Regions from separate parts of the Kluyvera huaxiensis genome, predicted to be linked through region 2. Evidence: riboswitches for the same ligand, from Rfam matches in the RefSeq annotation. Region 2 holds a riboswitch; the other holds the start of a gene.
What was found. A riboswitch is a leader RNA that binds a small molecule or an ion and turns the genes downstream of it on or off. The one in region 2 is predicted to bind cobalamin.
Positions count from the first base shown of each region.

Region 1 (6,922 bases), on a different contig from region 2:
AGGCGATTTAAGCCGTTAAGCGCCGCTACCCGATAGGCTTCCGCCATTGTCGGGTAGTTAAAGGTGGTGTTAACGAAGTACTCAATGGTGTTACCACCACCTTTCTGCTCCATAATCGCCTGACCGATATGAATAATCTCGGCTGCGCGTTCGCCAAAGCAGTGAATGCCGAGGATTTCCTTGGTCTCCCGATGGAACAGGATCTTCAGGCTACCCACGCTCATCCCGACGATTTGTGCTCGCGCCAGGTGTTTAAACTGCGCACGACCTACTTCATACGGCACTTTCATCGCCGTCAGCTGCTGTTCGGTTTTACCGACGGAGCTGATTTCCGGAATGGTGTAGATCCCGGTTGGAATATCTTCAATCAGATGCCCGGCAGCTTCGCCTTTCATCAGCGCCTGTGCGGCGATGCGGCCCTGATCGTAGGCGGCGGAAGCGAGGCTCGGATAGCCGATAACGTCACCGACGGCATAGACGTGCGGCTGCGCGGTCTGATAGAGGCTGTTCACTTTCAACTGGCCACGGCCATCGGCCTGAAGGCCAATGTTTTCCAGCGCCAGCGGTTCGGTGTTACCGGTGCGGCCATTGGCAAACAGCAGGCAGTCGGCCTTGAGCTTTTTGCCGGACTTCAGGTGCATGATGACCCCATCGTCCACACCTTCAATCTTCTCGTACTCTTCGTTGTGGCGAATGACCACGCCGCTGTTCCAGAAGTGATAGGACAGCGAATCTGACATCTCCTGATCGAGGAACGCCAGCAGACGGTCGCGGGTGTTGATGAGATCAACTTTCACGTCCATGCCGCGGAAGATAGACGCATATTCACAGCCGATAACCCCTGCGCCGTAGATAATGACGTGGCGAGGTTCATGGTGCAGGCTGAGAATAGAGTCGCTGTCATAAATGCGCGGATGATTAAAGTCGACGTCCGCCGGGCGGTACGGGCGGGAACCGCAGGCAATCACGAACTTTTCGGCGGTCAACGTTTCGACTGAACCATCCGGGCATTTCAGCGCGATGGTGTGTTCATCGACAAAGTGGGCGTCGCCCTGCAGCATTTCACAGTGGTTGCGCTCATAAAAGCCCTGACGCATACGCGTCTGCTGATTAATCACGCTATCGGCATGATTCAGGATGTCGGCAAATGAGGAACGGAGAAGTCGGCTGTGGTCGCTGTAGAGAGGGTTCTGGTTGAATTCGATAATACGGCTGACGGCATGGCGAAGTGCTTTGGATGGGATTGTGCCCCAGTGGGTACAACCGCCGCCGACATTATGATAACGCTCAATAACGGCGACGTGGGCTCCTTGCTTCACCAGACCCATAGCAGCGCCTTCGCCGCCGGGGCCGGAACCAATAATTACTGCATCATAATCGTAGGAATGTGGCATGGTAAGGCTTACCTGTTCTTATACATAAAAGCAACAGAATCATAACATCATCGAGGGAATAACCCAATTATCGTTGGGCTTTTTTCATACGGAATAGCATAAATAGCATGTAAACAATCATTAACAAAGCTGCGTAAGTGGAATCGTTTTAATCTCTGGTATAGTGCCAGCACGGCATATGGAAGGATTCAGTTATCGTGATGGGTGTAAGAGCACAACAAAAAGAAAAAACCCGGCGTTCGCTGGTGGAAGCGGCATTCAGTCAACTCAGTGCCGAGCGTAGTTTTGCCAGCCTGAGTCTGCGTGAAGTCGCACGTGAGGCGGGAATCGCGCCAACGTCCTTTTATCGCCATTTCCGCGATGTCGATGAGCTGGGGCTGACGATGGTCGATGAAAGCGGCCTGATGCTTCGCCAACTGATGCGCCAGGCGCGTCAGCGTATTGCCAAAGGCGGCAGCGTAATACGCACTTCCGTTTCAACCTTTATGGAATTTATCGGCAATAACCCCAACGCCTTCCGCCTGCTGCTGCGCGAGCGCTCCGGCACGTCTGCGGCATTTCGTGCGGCAGTGGCCCGCGAGATTCAGCACTTTATTGCGGAACTTGCTGACTATCTGGAAATCGAAAACCATATGCCTCGTGCGTTTACCGAAGCGCAGGCTGAGGCGATGGTGACTATTGTATTTAGCGCGGGAGCGGAGGCTTTAGATGTTGGCCTCGAGCAGCGTCGGCAGCTTGAAGAGCGGCTGGTGTTGCAGTTACGGATGATCTCCAAAGGCGCATACTACTGGTATCGTCGCGAACAAGAGAAAAGTCACGTCATTCCGAATAAGGTGGTAGACGAGCAATGAAACAGTCAGGTCAAGATAAAGGTACGCTGTTGCTGGCGCTGTTGGCTGGCTTATCGATTAACGGCACGTTTGCAGCGCTGTTCAGCTCCATCGTTCCTTTCTCAGTTTTTCCGATAATTTCTCTGGTGCTGACGGTTTACTGTCTGCATCAACGCTATCAAAACCGCACGATGCCGGTCGGCTTGCCCGGCCTGTCAGCCGCCTGCTTTATCCTCGGCGTGTTGCTCTATAGCACTGTGGTGCGGGCGGAATATCCGGATATCGGTTCTAACTTCTTCCCGGCGGTATTGTCGGTGGTGATGGTATTCTGGATTGGCTATCGGGTGCGTAACCGCAAGCAGGGCATTTCTGAGTGATATTGTTGGGCCCGGCAGCGCGATGCAGGCCGGGCCCGTGATGATATTACTTCTTCGTCAGCAGCACGCCGCATTCCATATGATGGGTATACGGGAACTGATCGAACAGCGCCAGGCGAGTGACGTTATGCGTCTGGCTTAATGTTTGCAGATTCTGGCACAGCGTCTCCGGGTTACAGGAGATGTACAGAATATTCGGGTATGCCTGCACCATCTTCTCGGTTTCACTGTCCAGCCCGCTACGCGGTGGATCGACAAAAATCGTCTCGCACTGATAGCTTTTCAAATCGATTCCCTGCAGGCGGTTAAATTCCCGCACGCCGTTCATCGCTTGAGTAAACTCTTCTGCCGCCATGCGGATGATCTGCACGTTATCAATCTGGTTAGCGGCAATGTTGTACTGCGCGGCGGCAACCGACGGCTTGGCTATCTCAGTGGCCAGCACACGATTAAAGTTGCGCGCTAATGCCAGCGAGAAGTTACCGTTACCGCAGTAAAGCTCCAGCAGATCGCCACGTGAATTTTGCGTGCTGTCCAGCGCCCATTCCAGCATCTGAATGTTCATCGCCGCATTTGGCTGGGTGAAGCTGTTCTCGACCTGACGGTAGATCATCTCTTTGCCGGCAACCGGCAGACGCTCATCAATATAGTCCTGGTCCAGCTCGATTTTGGTTTTGGTGGCGCGGCCAATCAGCTGGACGTTCAGCCCTTTCGCACGCAGCGCAGCGCGCAGCGCTTCGGCCTGTTCGCGCCAGGCATCATCCAGTTTTTTATGATACAGCAGTGAAACCACCGCCTGATTGCTCAGGGTGGTGAGATAGTCAATCTGGAACAGCTTGTGACGCAGCACCTGATTATCGCGCACGCCGTCGAGCACGGCGGTCATCAGCGTATTAATCAGCTGGCTGGCGGCCGGGAACGAATCGACGCGGATACGGCCCTTGGTCTGCTGGTCAAACATAATATGGTAGAGATCATCACCGTCATGCCAGATGCGGAATTCTGCACGCATCCGGTAGTGACTGACCGGTGAGCGAAACACCTCCGGCGCAGGAGCGCTAAACGGCGTCATCATTGTTTGCAGGCGAGTGACTTTCTCGGCGAGCTGAGCGTCGTACTGATCGGTAGGGAGATGTTCGGGGGTCATGGTGCATCCTGAATAGTAAAAGTACGCGGGGATTGTAGGGCTTGTTCAGGGGATGTCCAGCCTCATGCGGGTTAAAATGATAAATAGCAGTCTGGACATCCGTATGTAACTAAATGTAGCATTCGCGTACCGGTCCTGTGAGTTAAAAGGGAACCCAGTGTAAATCTGGGGCTGACGCGCAGCGGTAAGGAAGGTAAGAGAAGAGCGCACCTCGTGCAGACACTGCGGCTCACCGCGGGAAGTCATCTTCTCTTTTATATAGCCTCCAAGCCCGAAGACCTGCCGGATGACGTCGCATGAGGTTTTATCGTCGCGAGCAACTGATAAAACCTGCGGCATCCTTTATCTATTTCGGATGCTTTTAAAATGATTAAAAAAGTTTCGCTGATGACGGCGTTATCCGTCACGGCATTTTCCGGCTGGGCGCAGGACAATGATTCAGACACGCTGGTGGTAACTGCTAACCGTTTTCAACAGCCGGTTAATACCGTATTAGCCCCCACGGATGTTGTCACCCGCGATGAGATCAACCGCTGGCAGGCGAAAAACCTGAACGATGTTATGCGCCGCCTCCCTGGTGTTGATATTGCTCAGTATGGCGGTATGGGGCAGTCTTCGTCTCTCTTTATTCGTGGTACGGAAACTCGGCAGGTGTTGGTGCTGGTAGATGGTATCCCAATGAGCCGCCCGGGTATTTCGAATACGCCCGACCTTAACCAGATCCCTCTCTCCTTAGTACAGCGCGTGGAGTATATCCGTGGCCCGCGTTCAGCAATTTATGGTTCTGGCGCGATGGGGGGAGTGATTAACATCATTACGCATTCTGACAATGATGAGTCGAAGATTAATGCTGGCATGGGGTCGAAAGGCTACCAGCATTATGATGGCACGCTGCGTCAGCGCTTTGGCGATACGGTGGCTACGGTAGCCGGTTCTTATGAGAGTACCAACGGTTTTAACGTTCAGCCGAAATCGACCTGGGATCACGATAGCGACCGTGATGGTTTCCGTAATAAAACATTCTGGGGAAGCCTCGAGCACAAGTTTAATGAAAACTTGTCTGGTTTCTTCCGTGGGCATAGCTATACCAATAACTCCGATTACGACCTGGGTAAGGCGCCAACGTTGAAGGCATATAGTGCCGATGAGGAGCAGCTTTATAATCAGTCCTGGGACACGGGGATGCAATTTAACTCGGGGATTTACTCTTCGCAGTTGATTGCTAGCTACCAGAAGGTAAAGGACTACAACTATAGCAGTATCTATGGTCGTTATAATGATGGGACGACGCTGGATAATATGACACAGCGTAATCTGCAGTGGGGCAATAATGTCCAGGTCGGGCAGGGGTCGATCAGTGCCGGTGTCGATTGGCAGCAACAGCGTTTGACTTCATCGAGTACGACAGTATCCGATTCTTATAAGCGCGATAATACTGGGCTATATTTAACTGGTCAGCAGCAATTCGGCAGCGTAACGCTTGAAGCCTCCGGCCGTGAGGACCACGACGAGCAGTTTGGTTGGCATGGAACCTGGCAGACCACCGCTGGTTGGGCGTTTGTGGAAAACTACCGTGCAACGCTCTCTTATGGTACGGGTTTCCTTGCCCCATCTCTTGGGCAGCAGTTTGGCTCTACGCGCTTTGAAATTAGTTCAAATCCGAACCTCAAGCCAGAGGAGTCAAAACAGTGGGAAGCCGGGCTTGAGGGGCTGACCGGACCGTTGGACTGGCGCTTATCGGCGTACCATTACGAAATTAGCAACCTTATTACTTATTATTTCGATCCAAACACCGGAATGGGTGAATATGACAACATCAACTCTGCGACGATCAAAGGAGTTGAGTGGACTGGGAATGTTGATACTGGAATCTTTAGCCATCGGGTTACGTTGCAATATATGGACCCGCGTAATGATGATAATGGGGAAGTGCTAGCGCGCCGCTCAAAACGTCAGGCCAAGTATCAGCTTGATTGGTCGATGTTCAATGTTGATATGGACATATCATGGCAATACTACGGTAAGCGCTATGACAACAACACATCGGAGTACAACCCTAAACAGCAGATTTTACCGAGCTACAGCACAGTTGATGTATCGGCATCATATCCGATCACCTCACACCTGACAGTTCGTGGTAAAATAGCCAACCTGTTCGATAAAGATTACGAGACAGTTTATGGCTACCAAACTGCAGGACGGGAATACACCTTGTCTGGCAGCTACACCTTCTAACCCACGTCCCACCGTCCTGGTCTTTGACTCCGGGGTCGGTGGGTTGTCGGTCTACGATGAGATCCGGCATCTTTTGCCGGACCTTCATTATATCTACGCTTTCGATAACGTCGCTTTCCCGTATGGGGAAAAGAGCGAAGAGTTTATCGTTGAACGCGTCCTCGAGATTGTCACCGCTGTACAGCAACGCTATCCGCTAGCGCTCGCGGTTATCGCCTGTAATACGGCCAGCACGGTGTCGCTGCCCGCGCTGCGTGAGAAGTTCGCCTTCCCGGTCGTCGGCGTGGTGCCAGCCATCAAACCGGCGGCACGTCTGTCGGCCAACCGTATTGTTGGGCTGCTGGCAACGCGAGGAACGGTGAAACGACCTTATACCCATGAGCTCATTGCGCGCTTTGCAGATGAATGCAAAATCGAAATGCTGGGTTCCGCCGAGCTGGTTGAGCTGGCAGAAGCGAAGCTGCACGGCGAACCCGTTTCACTGGAAGAGCTGCGTCGTATTCTACGTCCATGGCTGCGCATGCAGGAGCCGCCGGACACCGTTGTTTTGGGCTGCACCCATTTCCCTCTATTACAAGAGGAGCTTTTACAGGTGCTGCCGGAAGGAACGAGGCTGGTGGATTCGGGTGCGGCAATTGCCCGTCGTACTGCCTGGCTGCTGGAACATGAAGCGCCGGATGCAAAATCTAGCGATGCTAATTTGGCATACTGCATGGCATTAACGACAGAAACTGAGCAACTTTTGCCCGTTTTACAGCGCTATGGCTTTGAAACGCTCGAAAAACTGCCTGTTTTGGCCTGAATTGAGCAAAAAAGAGACGGTTGAAAAGTTTTTTTAAAACAGGGGTTGTCAACGTCTCAGAACTCCCTATAATGCGCCTCCACTGACACGGAACAACGGCACGCAAGCCGCCGAGTCAGCGGGGTTCTTCAGAGAAC
Region 1 covers NZ_JBEFLV010000016.1:113,563-120,484, forward strand. Annotated here, with positions in the region: gene oxyR (DNA-binding transcriptional regulator OxyR) at 1-11, shown strand, start outside; gene sthA (Si-specific NAD(P)(+) transhydrogenase) at 1-1,394, opposite strand, end outside; partial or broken gene fabR (HTH-type transcriptional repressor FabR) at 1,592-2,226, shown strand; gene ABOC97_RS16710 (YijD family membrane protein) at 2,242-2,601, shown strand; gene trmA (tRNA (uridine(54)-C5)-methyltransferase TrmA) at 2,648-3,748, opposite strand; cobalamin riboswitch at 3,862-4,049, shown strand; gene btuB (TonB-dependent vitamin B12 receptor BtuB) at 4,115-5,983, shown strand; gene murI (glutamate racemase) at 5,928-6,785, shown strand.
Region 1: another riboswitch for cobalamin. It lies ahead of btuB (TonB-dependent vitamin B12 receptor BtuB); the one in region 2 lies ahead of ABOC97_RS10725 (cobyrinate a,c-diamide synthase).

Region 2 (6,922 bases):
CGTCAAAGTCGACTTCGCGCCCGTGGCTGCTGGTGAGCCACATGTCGTTCATGTCGACGCCCGCCCGCGCGCACAGGTACTGCACGGCGCTAACGCCGGGGATCACCTGCACATTGTCGCGGCCAAAATGGGCAATAAGCCGCGTGCCGATGCCGTAAAACAGCGGATCACCGGACGCCAGTACCACCACGCTTTGCCCCTGGCGCTCGCTAATCCACGCCAGTACCTCGGCGATATTGGCACCCAGCGCACAGCGTTCGCCGGAAAACTCCGCGAACTGCGCCAGATGGCGGGCGCCGCCCACCAGGGCATCGGCGCGTTGTACCGCTTCTTTGGCCAGCGGCGTCATCAGCTGTACGCCCGCCGGGCCCATCCCCACCACCGTCAGCATTGCATCGCCTCCACAATCTCATTCACCGGGCGGTTGCTGCCGAGGATCTGGTTATCAAACGAGAACATAATGGCGTCGCAGACCGGCGGCGTTTTGGTAAAGCGCAGGCGCTGCATCACGCGCTGGCAAATACGTTCGGCGAGGTGGTTGTAGATACGCTGGAAGCCAAACGCATCGATGTGCTCCATCGCGGCTTCGGTGGTGTCGCAGTCGCTGACCAGCGTCAGCAGCTCCAGCGGCGCGCCAAGCAGCGCCAGATGGGCAACCAGCGTTTCCATACGTGCATCGGCAATATGGCTATGAGTGTGGAAAATCCCGGCGGCGATTTTAATCAGCTTGCCCGGGTGCCCAATCAGCACAATCTGGCGGAAGCCAAGACGCACGGACTCTTCAATCATGTAGCCCACGAAGTTGCTCATGGTGACCACCACCTGCGAGTCGATGCCCATCTGTTCGCGCACAAAGCGTTCGCCATGGTTGCCGGGGACCAGTACCACGCGCTCCAGCCCCGCCGCGCGTTTCATCTCCAGCTCCAGCGCCAGCGAGCGTTTCCAGCTCTCTTCCGACATCGGCGTGACGATACCGGTGGTGCCGATTATCGAAATGCCGCCAAGAATACCGAGCCGCGAGTTATAGGTTTTCTGCGCCCGTTCTTCCCCTTCCGGGGCAAAGATTTCCACCTCCGCGCCGCGCGCCGGGCCAATGGCCTCGCGGACGGCGGTTTCGATAGTGTGGCGCGGAGTGCGGTTAATGGCCGAACTCCCAATTGGCAAGCCGATGCCTTTGCGGGTGACGGTGCCCACCCCCTCGCCGCCGCGCAGCGTAATCTCACCGCTGTCGGTTAAGGTCACGCGGGCGAAAATCAGCATTCCGTGGGTCGCATCGACATCGTCACCGCCGTCTTTACGAATCGCGGCAATCCCCTGCTGCCCCTCGACGTGCGGCGATTCAACGTTCAGGTTCAGCGTCACGCCGGAAGGGGTAACGATCGACACCTGGTGAATCAAATGCTGGCGCATCACCATCAGCGCGGCGACTTTAGCCGCCGCCGTGGCGCAGGAGCCAGTGGTGTAGCCTTTGCGCAGCGCTTTGCCGTTATGCCACACCGGGGCGTCAAAGGAGGGTTCACTCATTGGCCGGCCTGCAGCTGATAAAGTATGGCGTTGACGATGGCCGCCGCGACGTTGCTGCCGCCTTTACGCCCCAGCGCGGCAATGCCCGGCAGGCCGCTGTGGCTCAGCGCCTCTTTCGACTCTGCCGCGCCGACAAAACCGACCGGCACGCCAATCACGCCGCCGACTTCCAGTTCTTTGTGCTCCAGCAGGCGGAACAGCGCCGTCGGCGCATTGCCGAAGACAAACACCTTATCGCCTTCCTCTTTCGCGGCGATATCCACCGCCGCCATCGAACGGGTAATGCCCTGGGCTTTGGCCTCGCGCACCACGCGCGGGTCGCTGATATAACAGCGGCATTCGCCGCCAAAGGTCGCCAGCAGATTTTTATTGATCCCGGAGAGCGCCATCGTGGTGTCGGTATACAGCGTGCACGGGCGGCTTAACGACGCACTCAGACGGGTTAAGGCATCCGGAGCGAACCACAGAATATCCAGCCATTCAAAGTCGGCGGTGGTGTGGATCACCCGTTTGATAATGGCCTCGTGCAGCGGGCTGTCGAAGCGGTACTCCGGGCGAGTTTCCGCGATAATCTCGCTGATGATTTCAAAGCTTTTGCGCTCAATCGCCTGCGGTTGCTGGATATAGTTCATTACTGCTCTCCTCAGGCTGCGCCAATCAGCCAGAACCTGACTGCCATAAACAGCAGCAGGGCCAGCGTTGACGCCACCCACATCAGTCGAATCGTTCGGGAAATATCATCAATGGCGATATCGCGTCGGGCGTCGCCGATCCACGGCTTGTCCACGCGCTGGCCAAAATAGTCGTTCGGGCCGCCAAGGCGGATCCCCAACGCACCGGCCACCGCCGCCTCTGACCAGGCGCAGTTGGGGCTGCTGTGGTTATAGCGGTCGCGCCAGCCGATACGCAGCGCACGCGCGGCATCGAGGCGGCAAAGCCAGGCGGCAGCGCTTAATAGCAGCCAGCTCAGCCGGGCGGGAATAAAGTTAGCGGCATCATCCAGGCGGGCGCTGACCATGCCGATGGCGCGGTATTTTTCGTGCTTGTAGCCGACCATCGAATCGAGGGTATTCACCGCTTTATAGGCCATCGCCAGCGGCGCGCCGCCAAGCAGCAGGAAGAACAGCGGCGCGATAATGCCGTCGACGGTGTTTTCGGCGACCGTTTCCACCACCGCGCGGTTGATCTGCTCGGGCTGAAGCGCGGAGGTATCGCGCCCCACAATCCATGACAGCTTGATGCGGCTTTCGGCCAGGTCGTTTTCCCGCAGCGGACGCGCCACATCTTGGGCAGAACGCGCCAGGCAGCGCCCGGCGAGCACGGTGAAAATCATCCACACTTCAACGCCCCACCCCAGCCACGGATGCACCCATGCAGCAAGTCTGAGTACACCCCAGGCCACGCTATACGTCAGTCCCACCACCGCCAGCCACATCACGCCACCGCCGATACGCAGCGCGCGATCGCTATGGCACAGGCGGCGTACAGCACGCTGTACGGCGTTAATCAGATTGCCCATCCAGCGCACCGGATGCGGCCAGTTTTGCGGGTCACCGATCATAAAATCGAGCAACCACGCCAGACACCAGGCGAGCAGCGTCATTGCGCGCTCCTTGCGGCAGCAAACCAGTGGTTGAGCATGGCGGGACGCTGGGAAAAATGTAGGTGCAGGTAGCTGGCGAAGGTATTTCCTATCTGCCAACCGCCCTGCCATTGCTGGAGAACCGCGCCGTCGCGGGTTTTACGGCAGGCCATCGTCGCCGGAAGCTGGGCGCTAAAATCGGAGTAGTGGAATTCATGCCCGCGCAGTATCTCACCGGGCGCGGCCAGCAGGGTCTGGCGCTCAGCCTGCGCTTCGCAGTAGCCAAAACGGGTCAACCGTTTGCCCATTTTGCTCGCACCGGGAAGAATATCGGCCATCGCGTGGATGTCGCCCTGAGCGTCCTCAAGCGTGCTGCCGAGGTACATCAACCCACCGCATTCCGCGTAAATTGCCACGCCACGCCGATGCGCAGCTCGCAGTTGTTCCAGCATCGGCGTATTAACCGCCAGCGCGCGGGCGTGCAGTTCCGGATAGCCGCCGCCCAGCCACAGCATCTGACAATCCGGCAGCACGCTATCGTGCAGTGGGCTAAAGCGAACAATCGTTACCCCGGCTCGTTCCAGCAGCGCCAGATTGTCCGGGTAGTAGAAATTGAAGGCTTCGTCATCGGCCAGCCCCAGCGTTAAACCCTCACCGCTCAGCGGGGTTGAGGGCCATTCACCTGCCGGCAGCTCCGCCAGCTCGCTCAGCGCCAACAGTCTGTCGATATCAAGCGTACGTTCAAGACCGGCGGCAAAATCCAGCCACGGCTGGCTATCCAGCGTCGATTCGCGGGCGGTGACCAGCCCCAGATGGCGTTCAGGCAACGACACCCCTTCAGCGCGCGGAACGTAGCCCAACACCGGCAGGGCACAGTAACGCTCGATGGCGCTTTTCAGCAGCTGAAAATGGCTGTCGCTGTTGACGCGATTGACGATGACACCGGCGATATTGAGGCTCGGGTCAAAGTGCTGAAATCCCATCACCGTGGCGGCAATTGAGGTAGAAACGGCTTTACCATCCACCAGCAAAATCACCGGGCAGCCCAGCTGTTTCGCCATCGCCGCGCTGCTGCAATAGTTTGGGTCGGTGCCGTAGCCGTCATACAGGCCCATCACGCCTTCAATGACGGCGATATCAGCCTGCTGCATATGTTCGCAGAACAGCGCATTGAGAATAGGGGGAGGCAGCATAAAGCTGTCGAGGTTACGTGAAGGGACGCCGCACAGCGCGGTATGCCAGCCGGTATCGAGGTAGTCAGGACCAACCTTGTACGGCTGAACCCGCAGCCCGCGCTGCTGGAGCAGTTTGAGCAGACCGAGCGTGACCGTGGTTTTACCACAGCCGCTGCCGGTACCTGCGAGAACAAATGCGTGCTGCCTGGCTGCCATACCCTGACCCTTTTCAGGCGGGATTGGATATAGCCGTACGTCTGCCCGGTCAAATGACCGTGCAGCGCAAAGCAACCCACTTCCCACCGAAGTTGTTGTTAATGGCCAACAGGCAGGTCTTCTGGCTTAGCGTCATCCTCGCCCGCCCTTCCCGATCTGGCGATCAGTGGTGTTTACGGGGTCGTCAGCATCACAGCAGCGGGGGCTGCGGAGGATTTATACACGGGTGTATTCACCTCCTTCCCTGGCACATAATATGCCAAACCTGTTGGTTGCAGATTTATGCCGGCACAATGCCCGCATAAAATAAAAGCACTTTACTCTAGCGCCGCGCGTGAATGATTTCGTTGCGCTATGACAATACCGGTATATTTATTTACGGTAGTTATACTTCGTTCGGTAAGACAAGGATAATCATGAGCGTGGCACGCTGTCCCGGCTCCTGCGGGGAACTCATTCAGGGCTGGATTCTGGGCAGTGAAAAGCTCGTCTCCTGCCCGATAGATTGGTACAGCACGGTTGAAGTGTGTGACGGCATCCCGAGGGCCGATGAGCGTCCGCTCACCCGAGCGATGGTTGAAGCGCTGCTCGCCCACTTCGGTTTTCCGCAGGCGCTAAGCCCGACGCTGCGCATTGAGGTCGATTCGACGCTGCCGATTGCCAAAGGGATGGCCAGCAGCACCGCCGATATCGCCGCCACCGCAGTGGCCGCCGCCCACCACCTCGGCCATTCGCTGGATGAAACCACGCTCGCCGCGCTGTGCGTGGCGCTGGAGCCTACCGACAGTACGCTGTTTCGTCAGTTGACGCTGTTCGATCACCATCACGCCGGCACGCAGATTGCCTGTGCGTCCGCCCCGCATTTTGACCTACTGGTTCTGGAAAGCCCGGTGCTTTTACGCACCGCGGATTATCACCGCCTTCCCCGTGAGACCGCGCTAATAGCGCACGCCGGAGAGTTGCAACAAGCCTGGGAAAAGGTGCAGACAGCCTGCACTCGTCAAGATGCCAGCCTGCTTGGCGAAGCGGCAACGCTCAGCGCCATTGCCAGCCAGGCGCTGTTGCCCAAACCGGGTTTTGCGGCGCTGATGGCGTTAGTAGAATCCTGTGACTTATACGGCCTGAACGTGGCGCACAGCGGCAGCGTGGTTGGGCTTATGCTCGACCCGCGTCGTCATGATGTGGAATATTTGAAGTGGGCGCTGACGCAGAAAAAGCTGACCGACCACTGGCCGAAACAGCACTTGCTCCGCACAGTGCCCGGCGGGGTTCAGCTGAGCGCCTGACGCAGCGCCGCCAGTAGCCGCTGGTTTTCCGCTTCGCTACGCACCGCCACGCGGAAGTAGCGCCCGTCGAGTCCAGGATAGTTGGCGCAGCTGCGGATAAGAATATGCTGTTGCAGCAGCGCGTATTGCAGTTCGATATCGGCGCGTTCGCAGCGTAAAAACAGATAGTTCGCACGTCCCGGATAAACGGTTATTCCGTCAATCTCTGCCAGCGCCTGATATAAACGCTGACCTTCCCGCGCCAGCCAGCGCAGAGTCGCCTGCTGATAGTCGCGGTCATTAAGCACCCTCTCCCCTGCCAGCACGGCAAACGCGTTGATTGACCACGGCATCTGATGCTTGCGCAGACGCGCCACCGCACGTTCATCGCCGTTGAGCAAATAGCCCAAACGTAGGCCGGGAATGGCATAAAATTTGGTGAGCGATCGCAGCACCCAGATATGCGGATTTTGCTTAAGCTCGCCGATAAAACCCGGTTCATCGGCAATAAAGTCGATAAAAGCTTCATCAAGGATAAGCGCGATATCAAGTGACCGGCAGCGTTCAGCGATAGCGTCCAACAGCGCGCGATCCGGCAATAGTCCGGTGGGGTTGTTCGGGGTACACAGAAACAGGCAGTCAAGATCCGCCGTCAGCGCCGACAAAATACGCTCGGTGAGCTGCCAGCCGTCTTCTTCACGCAGCGTGTAGGTTTCGATTTTGCAGTCGATCGTTTCCAGCGCCCGGCGATATTCAGCAAAACCCGGCGCCACCACCATCGCCCGACGCGGTTTCAGACCGTGAACGAGAGTAAAAATGGACTCGGTTTCGCCATTGCCCGCCAGTATCCACGACGCGGGTACACCGTGATGCGCCGCCAGCGCCTGATGAAGCTGCTGATATTCAACGTCGGGGTAACGTTCGGCGCAGTTGAGATTATTGATAATCGCCTGTTTGAGGCTTTCCGGCATGCCCAACGGGTTAATATTGGCGCTGAAATCCAGCAGCTTATCGGCACCGATGCCCAGCAAAGCGGCCGCTTCGCGAGTATTACCGCCGTGAGCACTCTTTAAACGTGACATACCGAATTACCCGCGTCTTGCCAGCGTTGCGCCGTCGGCAAAATAGGCTTTAATCCCGGCGAGGATCGACTCGGCGAC
Region 2 covers NZ_JBEFLV010000008.1:141,627-148,548, forward strand. Annotated here, with positions in the region: gene ABOC97_RS10705 (cobalt-precorrin-7 (C(5))-methyltransferase) at 1-391, opposite strand, end outside; gene cbiD (cobalt-precorrin-5B (C(1))-methyltransferase CbiD) at 385-1,524, opposite strand; gene ABOC97_RS10715 (cobalt-precorrin-8 methylmutase) at 1,521-2,156, opposite strand; gene cbiB (adenosylcobinamide-phosphate synthase CbiB) at 2,168-3,127, opposite strand; gene ABOC97_RS10725 (cobyrinate a,c-diamide synthase) at 3,124-4,497, opposite strand; cobalamin riboswitch at 4,592-4,781, opposite strand; gene ABOC97_RS10730 (L-threonine kinase) at 4,914-5,783, shown strand; gene cobD (threonine-phosphate decarboxylase CobD) at 5,768-6,844, opposite strand; gene amiC (N-acetylmuramoyl-L-alanine amidase AmiC) at 6,851-6,922, opposite strand, start outside.